Enteractinococcus fodinae: one gene and its partner. The protein of the gene in region 1 interacts with the protein of each later gene in a pairwise test. Links are inferred from orthologs where the notes say so. Each region holds a gene or a part of one and is shown in the gene's direction. Other genes may lie near its edges.

Evidence for each region.
Region 2: the proteins of nth (region 1) and aceE interact in binary tests that used the Escherichia coli proteins (3 or more experiments, as listed by UniProt). The link is inferred for Enteractinococcus fodinae from one-to-one orthologs.

The regions. Positions count from the first base shown.
Region 1 is NZ_JAVDYJ010000001.1:595,864-599,209, forward strand. The notes cover bases 421-3,262. They hold nth (endonuclease III), read left to right. Parts: upstream 421-1,371; coding sequence 1,372-2,154; downstream 2,155-3,262. Other genes in these bases: J2S62_RS02755 (acetate--CoA ligase), read right to left, coding at 421-1,209; J2S62_RS02765 (NUDIX hydrolase), read left to right, coding at 2,155-2,964; J2S62_RS02770 (hypothetical protein), read left to right, coding at 3,064-3,262. In the rest of the region: more of J2S62_RS02755, read right to left, coding at 1-420; more of J2S62_RS02770, read left to right, coding at 3,263-3,346. UniProt on the Escherichia coli protein: DNA repair enzyme that has both DNA N-glycosylase activity and AP-lyase activity. The DNA N-glycosylase activity releases various damaged pyrimidines from DNA by cleaving the N-glycosidic bond, leaving an AP (apurinic/apyrimidinic) site.
Region 2 is NZ_JAVDYJ010000001.1:1,258,339-1,262,101, reverse strand. Bases 411-3,669 are described here. They hold aceE (pyruvate dehydrogenase (acetyl-transferring), homodimeric type), read left to right. Parts: upstream 411-718; coding sequence 719-3,469; downstream 3,470-3,669. Other genes in these bases: J2S62_RS05925 (PucR family transcriptional regulator), read left to right, coding at 3,630-3,669; J2S62_RS05935 (DUF3052 domain-containing protein), read right to left, coding at 411-452. Also shown: J2S62_RS05940 (redoxin domain-containing protein), read right to left, coding at 1-15; more of J2S62_RS05935, read right to left, coding at 15-410; more of J2S62_RS05925, read left to right, coding at 3,670-3,763. UniProt on the Escherichia coli protein: Component of the pyruvate dehydrogenase (PDH) complex, that catalyzes the overall conversion of pyruvate to acetyl-CoA and CO(2).

The DNA.
Region 1 (3,346 bases):
AGTCCCGTCATCATGGACGGTGCCGGCGCCGTCGTTGTTGCCAATCACGTGTTGGTACCAGTCCCAGGCCTCGGGGTTGATAGCTTCACCCACGGACCCGAGCAGTCGGAGCGAGGAGAGGTCATACCGGTCAACGGTGTCTCGGCCCCATTTCATGGCACTACGAATCGCCGTCGGGGCGGTGTAGAGAATGGTGACGCCGTATTTTTCGGCGATCTCCCACCAGCGGCCACGGTGCGGCGTATCCGGGGTGCCCTCGTAGATCACTTGGGTAGCGCCGTTGGACATCGGCCCGTAGACGATATAAGAATGCCCGGTGACCCAGCCGACGTCTGCGGTACACCAGAACACATCGGTTTCGGGCTGTAAATCGAAGGTGTCCCGGGCCGTGGCGGTGACCTGGGTCAGATAACCACCGGTTGTGTGCATAATGCCCTTGGGCGTACCGGTGGTTCCCGAGGTGTAAAGGATAAACAGTGGGTGTTCGGCTTCAACCCAGACCACCTCGTGTGCGGTGGGCTGAGCATCGACGACCTCGTGGAACCACTTGTCGCGGCCTTCAATCCAGTCAATGTTTTCGTCATTGCGTTGTACGACCAGCACGTGGTCGACGCTGTGACCGGGTTCCGCCAGCGCATCGTCGACAATGGGTTTGAGCATATTGGGCTTGCCGCGGCGGTATGAACCGTCGGCGGTGATGACGACTTTGGCTTGGGCATCATCGATACGCGAGCGCAGCGCATCGGCGGAGAAGCCACCAAAGACCACCGAGTGGACCGCACCGATCCGTGCACACGCCAGAATGGATACGACGGCTTCGACCAGCATGGGCAGATAGATTGCCACCCGGTCTCCCGTGGTAACTCCCAGAGCTTCCAGGGCGTTAGCGGTCTGGGACACTCTGTCCTGCAGCTGCGCGTAGGTCACGGTCTTGGTGTCACCTGGTTCGCCCTCAAAGTACAGTGCGACCCGGTCGCCGTTGCCGGCAGCCACATGACGGTCCACCGCGTTATAGCACGCATTGGTGGTGCCATCGGCAAACCAGCGGGCAAACGGCGGGTTTGACCAGTCCAGTACTTCTCTAAAGGGGGTCTGCCAGTACACTTCGTTGCGGGCGCGTGTAGCCCAATATTCCAGGCGATCCCGGTCGGCGTCGGCGTACAGCTCGCGGGCCCGTTGGATCGTTTCGCGTTCATGTGTGGTAACCATGAGACTCCTTCAATTTGTCGTGATCGTCGTCACATCTAGGGTCATGGTAGGGCGTTTTATGATGCTGATCAAAACGGGTATGCGTTGAACGGTCACGTGAGGGCCGGCGAGCGGTCACCGGCTTAGGATAAGAGAGTTGGTCGGTTGAGAGAAGGGGAGCACGTGAGCGACGAAACGCCATTGGCTACGAAGCGTCGAGCCCGGAAAATTTTCCGGGTACTCGGTGAGGTGTTTCCGTACGCCCACGCAGAGCTGGACTTCACCAACCCGTTTGAACTGTTGGTCGCCACGGTCCTGAGCGCTCAGACCACCGATATTCGCGTCAACTCGGTTACCCCCGAGTTGTTTTCCCGCTATCCGGATGCTCAAACCATGGCACAGGCGTCTGAAGTCGAACTGCAAGACATCATTCGGCCCACCGGGTTCTATAAAAACAAAACCCGGGCCCTGCTGGGACTCTCGCAGGCCATCGTCGACGAACACGACGGACAAGTCCCGGGCACCCTGGAAGACCTGGTCAAACTGCCCGGTGTGGGACGCAAAACCGCCTTCGTGGTGTTGGGCAACGCATTTGGCGTGCCAGGTATTACCACCGATACGCACGTGATCCGGTTAGCCAATCGTCTCGGACTGACCGACAGTACCAACGCCAACATCGTGGAACGTGATCTCGCCGCACTGTTTGACCCCAAGGATTACACCGAGCTATCGCACCGGCTGATTTTCTTGGGGCGACGGATCTGTCATGCTAAACGTCCCGCCTGCGGTGCCTGCCCGGTGGCCAAGTGGTGTCCCTCCGCGGGTATCGGTGAGACCAACCCCGAAGCCGCCAAAGCCTTACTATCCTATGAGCTCGCCCCGGGACGCGAACACATCCACCAGGCACTGCTCAACGGTGCCACACGTGCCGAGCTGCGTGCGGCCGGCTATCAATGGGAGGTCTAAATGCAACTTGAAGGCGCACTTGCCGATCTGTTGGCATTAGTTCACACGCACGGTACTGTTCATCCGGAGATCGCCAACCGCGTGACCGTTTCACCGGCGTCAGCCCTACCGCACTATGACCAAACATGGTGGTCCTATAAAGTGCGGCCACTGGAAAACCCGCGGGACGCTTCCGTGCTGTTGCTGTTTGGTTCCATGGATGACCGCCCGGCGACATTCCAGCGAACCATCGTCCCCAAAGAACTCGATGTGTTGCTGACCCAGCGCTCCATGGTGTTACGTAACCACCCGGGCCAGGTGTCATTTCCCGGTGGGGGTCTCGAAGCCCAGGATGCAGACGCAGTTGCTTGTGCTATTCGGGAAACCCATGAAGAAACCGGGGTCGATCCCACCGGCATTATCCCCGTCGGCCACCTCCCAGCATTGCCCTTATCAGTGTCCAACTTCCGGGTAACGCCGGTGGTGGGCTGGTGGCAGCGGCCCAACGAAATGATCACCACCACAGAAGCGACCCGGGTCTTCCGGGTGCCGGTGGGCGATCTAGTGGACCCGAACCTACGAGTTACCGCCGTCGCGTTCGACAAATCCGCCAAACACCGCTTTGGCACCCCAGCCTTCACCGTTGGTGGCACCCTGGTATGGGGTTTCACCGCCATGGTCCTAGACCGCGTACTCCAACTGTTGGGCTGGGCCGAGCCGTGGGACCCGCGATACAAAATCGACATCACCGGTTGGGACGCTACCAAACCTGTACCCCCTGCCTACTTCGATCCGGACCATACCGAGATCGACCTTAGCGGGCAGCGCTAACGGCTCCTTGCTTTCCACAGGGCTGCTGGTGAAACCGGCATTATCCACATCACGCAGCCTGAGCGCCTGAGCGTTGTTGGGTTCGTCAATGCTTAAGGCATGACAACCACGCAACGGAAGCCCACACGGGGCGAGAAAACACCACCGGTCAGCACTGCGACCGTCATGGTGGACACGCAGGGGGCCACACCACAGGCCACGGAATTCGTGTACGCCGTGATCGCGGCCCTGGGTCTAAACCTCGTCGAACTGACCGATACCGGCGAGCAGCCAGTGGCCGCCAGCATCCAAGTCTGGGGCAATACGATTTCAGCGGGTAACCAGCAGTGGCACTATCCCGACCACGAGGCAGCCTTTGAACAGTGGTTGGTCACCACCTGCT
Region 2 (3,763 bases), 660 kb from region 1 along the record:
GGCCGGCGCTAACATTAGTGTGCAACCGCTGGCTCTAAACGGGTGGCCAGCCAGTGCTCTGATACGCCTGCTGTAGTGGTAGCGCGGAAGCCAGCCACAGTGGCGGCTTCAGAAATATCTGTCGGAGATACATGTCCGGGCTGCGAAGCACGCGGTACTAGCAACCAGATCGGCGCGTTTTGGTCAAGATTTTTATCAGCGTCCGCGAGCGCGTCAGTGAGATCTGAGACATCGCCATCATCGCTGCGCCACCACAGGAGCACTGCATCAACGGGCTCTTGGTCTTCTTCTGTGAGGAACTCTTCGCCCAGGGCGTCCTCTAAACCATTCCGAAACTCGAAGTCGATATCTTCATCCCAACCAAGCTCTTGGATCAAATTCCCAACAGCTAGTTCGAGTTCAGCAATATAATGATTGTTATCTGGGTTTTTACCAGACGCCGAGTTGCTCACAACACTCCTTTTACAATTTGTGGATACTCTATTTTTCAAAATTCTTGAGCTATTAGCAACATCATCTCATCATATCGTGCCCCAAGTTTCGAAAGCGGGGGTTTCAGTGAAAGTACTAGCGCGACTGATTGGGTGTATTGCACTACGGACAAGGGTAGAATCCCCATGAGATCCCTTTGACGTAACGCAGCTGATCACAACAGCGATCACCTGCGCGCCTACTAACGACACAACACACCGTCGTTACTGAAAAGAAAGAGGTCACTGTGAGTACAGCTGAAGAAAGCTCCGACATTCTAAGTGGTTTGACCGACCACGCACCAGACAAAGATCCTGAGGAAACATCGGAATGGATTGAGTCCTTCGACGCGCTTGTAGACGCGGCAGGCACCGAACGCGCTGAGTACATCATGCGCCATCTACTACAGCGTGCCGGTACCAAATCAGTCGCCGTCCCGATGGTCACCACCACCGACTATGTCAACACGATTCCGGCTGACCAAGAACCGGAATACCCGGGCGATGAAGAGCTAGAACGCCGCTATCGCAACTATCTACGCTGGAACGCTGCTGCCATCGTCCAGCGTGCACAGCGTGACGGCGTGGGCGTTGGGGGCCATATCTCCTCCTATGCGGGACAAGCAACGCTTTACGAAGTCGGCCTCAACCACTTCTTCCGCGGCCAAGACCATCCTGGCGGCGGGGACCAGATCTTCTTCCAGGGACACTCCTCACCTGGTAACTATGCTCGCGCTTACCTGGAAGGCCGCTTGAGCGAAAAAGAGCTCGACGGTTTTCGCCAGGAAAAATCACAGGCACCAAATGGACTCCCGTCCTACCCTCACCCGAAAATGCTGGACGAGTTCTGGCAGTTCCCCACAGTCTCCATGGGTATTGGGCCTATCAACGCGATCCATCAAGCACAGTTCAATCGCTACATCCACGATCGCGGCATCAAAGACACCTCTGATCAACACGTGTGGGCGTTCCTGGGCGACGGTGAGATGGACGAACCCGAATCGCGCGGTGCTCTCCACGTTGCAGCGAATAGCAAACTGGACAACCTCACGTTCGTGATCAACTGTAACCTCCAGCGCCTCGACGGCCCGGTTCGTGGCAACGGCAAGATCGTCCAAGAACTGGAAGCTTCTTTCCGCGGTGCTGGCTGGAACGTCATCAAAGTTCTCTGGGGCCGTGAATGGGACCCACTTCTGGAAGCAGATGACACCGGAGAACTCGTTCGCATTATGAATGAAACTCCGGATGGTGATTATCAGACATACAAAGCTGAGTCCGGTGGCTTCGTACGTGAGCACTTCTTCGGCCGGTCTTCGACGACTAAAGAGCTCGTTGCCGACATGACCGATGATGAAATCTGGGGCCTGAAACGCGGTGGCCATGACTACAAGAAGGTCTACGCCGCCTACAAGGCAGCTGTCGAATACAAAGGCCGCCCCACTGTCATTCTGGCCCACACGATTAAGGGTTACGGACTGGGGACCGGCTTTGAAGGACGCAACTCGACCCACCAGATGAAAGAACTGTCGATCGACGAAATCAAGGTCTTCCGCGATCGCCACCGCATCCCGATTTCCGATGAAGAAATCGAAAAAGATCAGTACGCCATGCCGTACTACCATCCGGGCCCGGATGCACCGGAAATCAAATACCTCCAAGAACGCCGCAAGAAGCTTGGCGGTTATGTCCCAGAGCGCCGCAAGAAATACGCCCCACTTCCGATGCCCCCGGAATCTACATATAAGCACGCCCGTAAGGGTTCGGGTAAGCAGCAGATCGCTACCACGATGGCCTTTGTTCGACTGCTTCGCGACTTGATGCGGGATAAGAATATCGGCAAGCGTATCGTGCCGATTATTCCGGATGAGGCACGCACCTTCGGGATGGACTCGTTCTTCCCCACCGCCAAGATTTACAACCCGCGCGGTCAGAACTACATGTCTGTGGACCGTGACCTGTTCCTGTCCTATAAGGAATCAACAGAAGGCCAGCTGTGGCACGTTGGCATTAACGAAGCAGGTGCCACCGCCGCACTCACCGCTGCCGGCACGTCCTACTCAACGCACGGCGAGATCATGATTCCGATCTACATCTTCTACTCGATGTTCGGATTCCAGCGCACCGGCGACAGCTTCTGGGCTGCCGCCGACCAGCTGACCCGTGGCTTCGTGATCGGTGCTACAGCAGGTCGCACAACCCTTGCCGGTGAAGGTACCCAGCACATGGACGGTCACTCACCGATCCTGGCTGGCACCAACCCTGGTGTGAAACACTACGATCCGGCCTTCTCATACGAAATCGCGCACATCGTGCGCAATGGCCTTTACGAGATGTACGGCGACCACGACATGGGCGACAAGGTCCGCAACGTCATGTACTACTTGACCGTGTACAACGAGCCCATCACCCACCAGGAAGAGCCAGAAGATCTAGATGTTGATGGTTTGATTCGTGGTATCTATCGCTTCTCAAGCTCTGACATCGGTGGTCCGAAGGTCAACCTCTTCGGTTCCGGCGTGTCTCTGCCATGGGTCATCGAGGCCGCACAGGTCTTAGCTGATGACTGGGGCGTCTCAGCGGATGTATGGTCAGTCACCAGCTGGAATGAACTGCGCCGTGACGCCGTCGCCGCGGAACGCGATCAGTTACTCAAACCAGATCAAGAGCCACGGGTGCCCTACATTACCCAGGTCATGCAAGACACCGAGGGGCCGGTCGTAGCTACGACCGATTTCGCAACACTCTTGCCCGACCAACTCCGCCAATACGTTCCGAATAAATTCGCCACCCTAGGTGCCGATGATTTCGGATTCTCTGACACTCGCGCGGCAGCACGTCGCTACTTCGGAATCGACACCCACTCCGTAGTGGTACGCGCGTTGCAGTTGCTGGAAGAAGATGGCGAAGTCGATAAAGGCACCGCTTCCTCGGCGTTCTCGAAATACCGCCTTGACGATGTGAATGCCGGTACCACTGGAACTGCTGGTGGCGACGCCTAACAACCGCCCCACTTTATGCTCAGGCCGTCGGGACACCCCGGCGGCCTGAGTGTTTTCCAGCACATAAACCAACGGCTGGGATACGATAGGTGCCGTGCCACCTCTCTTCTCCGCAGCAATATCAATCCCTTCCATCAGCCTGTTAAAGAGCGCTGCCTAAATGAAAAATAGCTGGTCAGCTAAAATCCCGAGGCCAGTTTCGGCTGAAGCCAAAGCTGCAGTCCGAGCCCACCTTGGTGAGCTCAAAACCGCAGTATTGCACCAGCTGAACACCTCGCTACCTTGGTTCCGAGA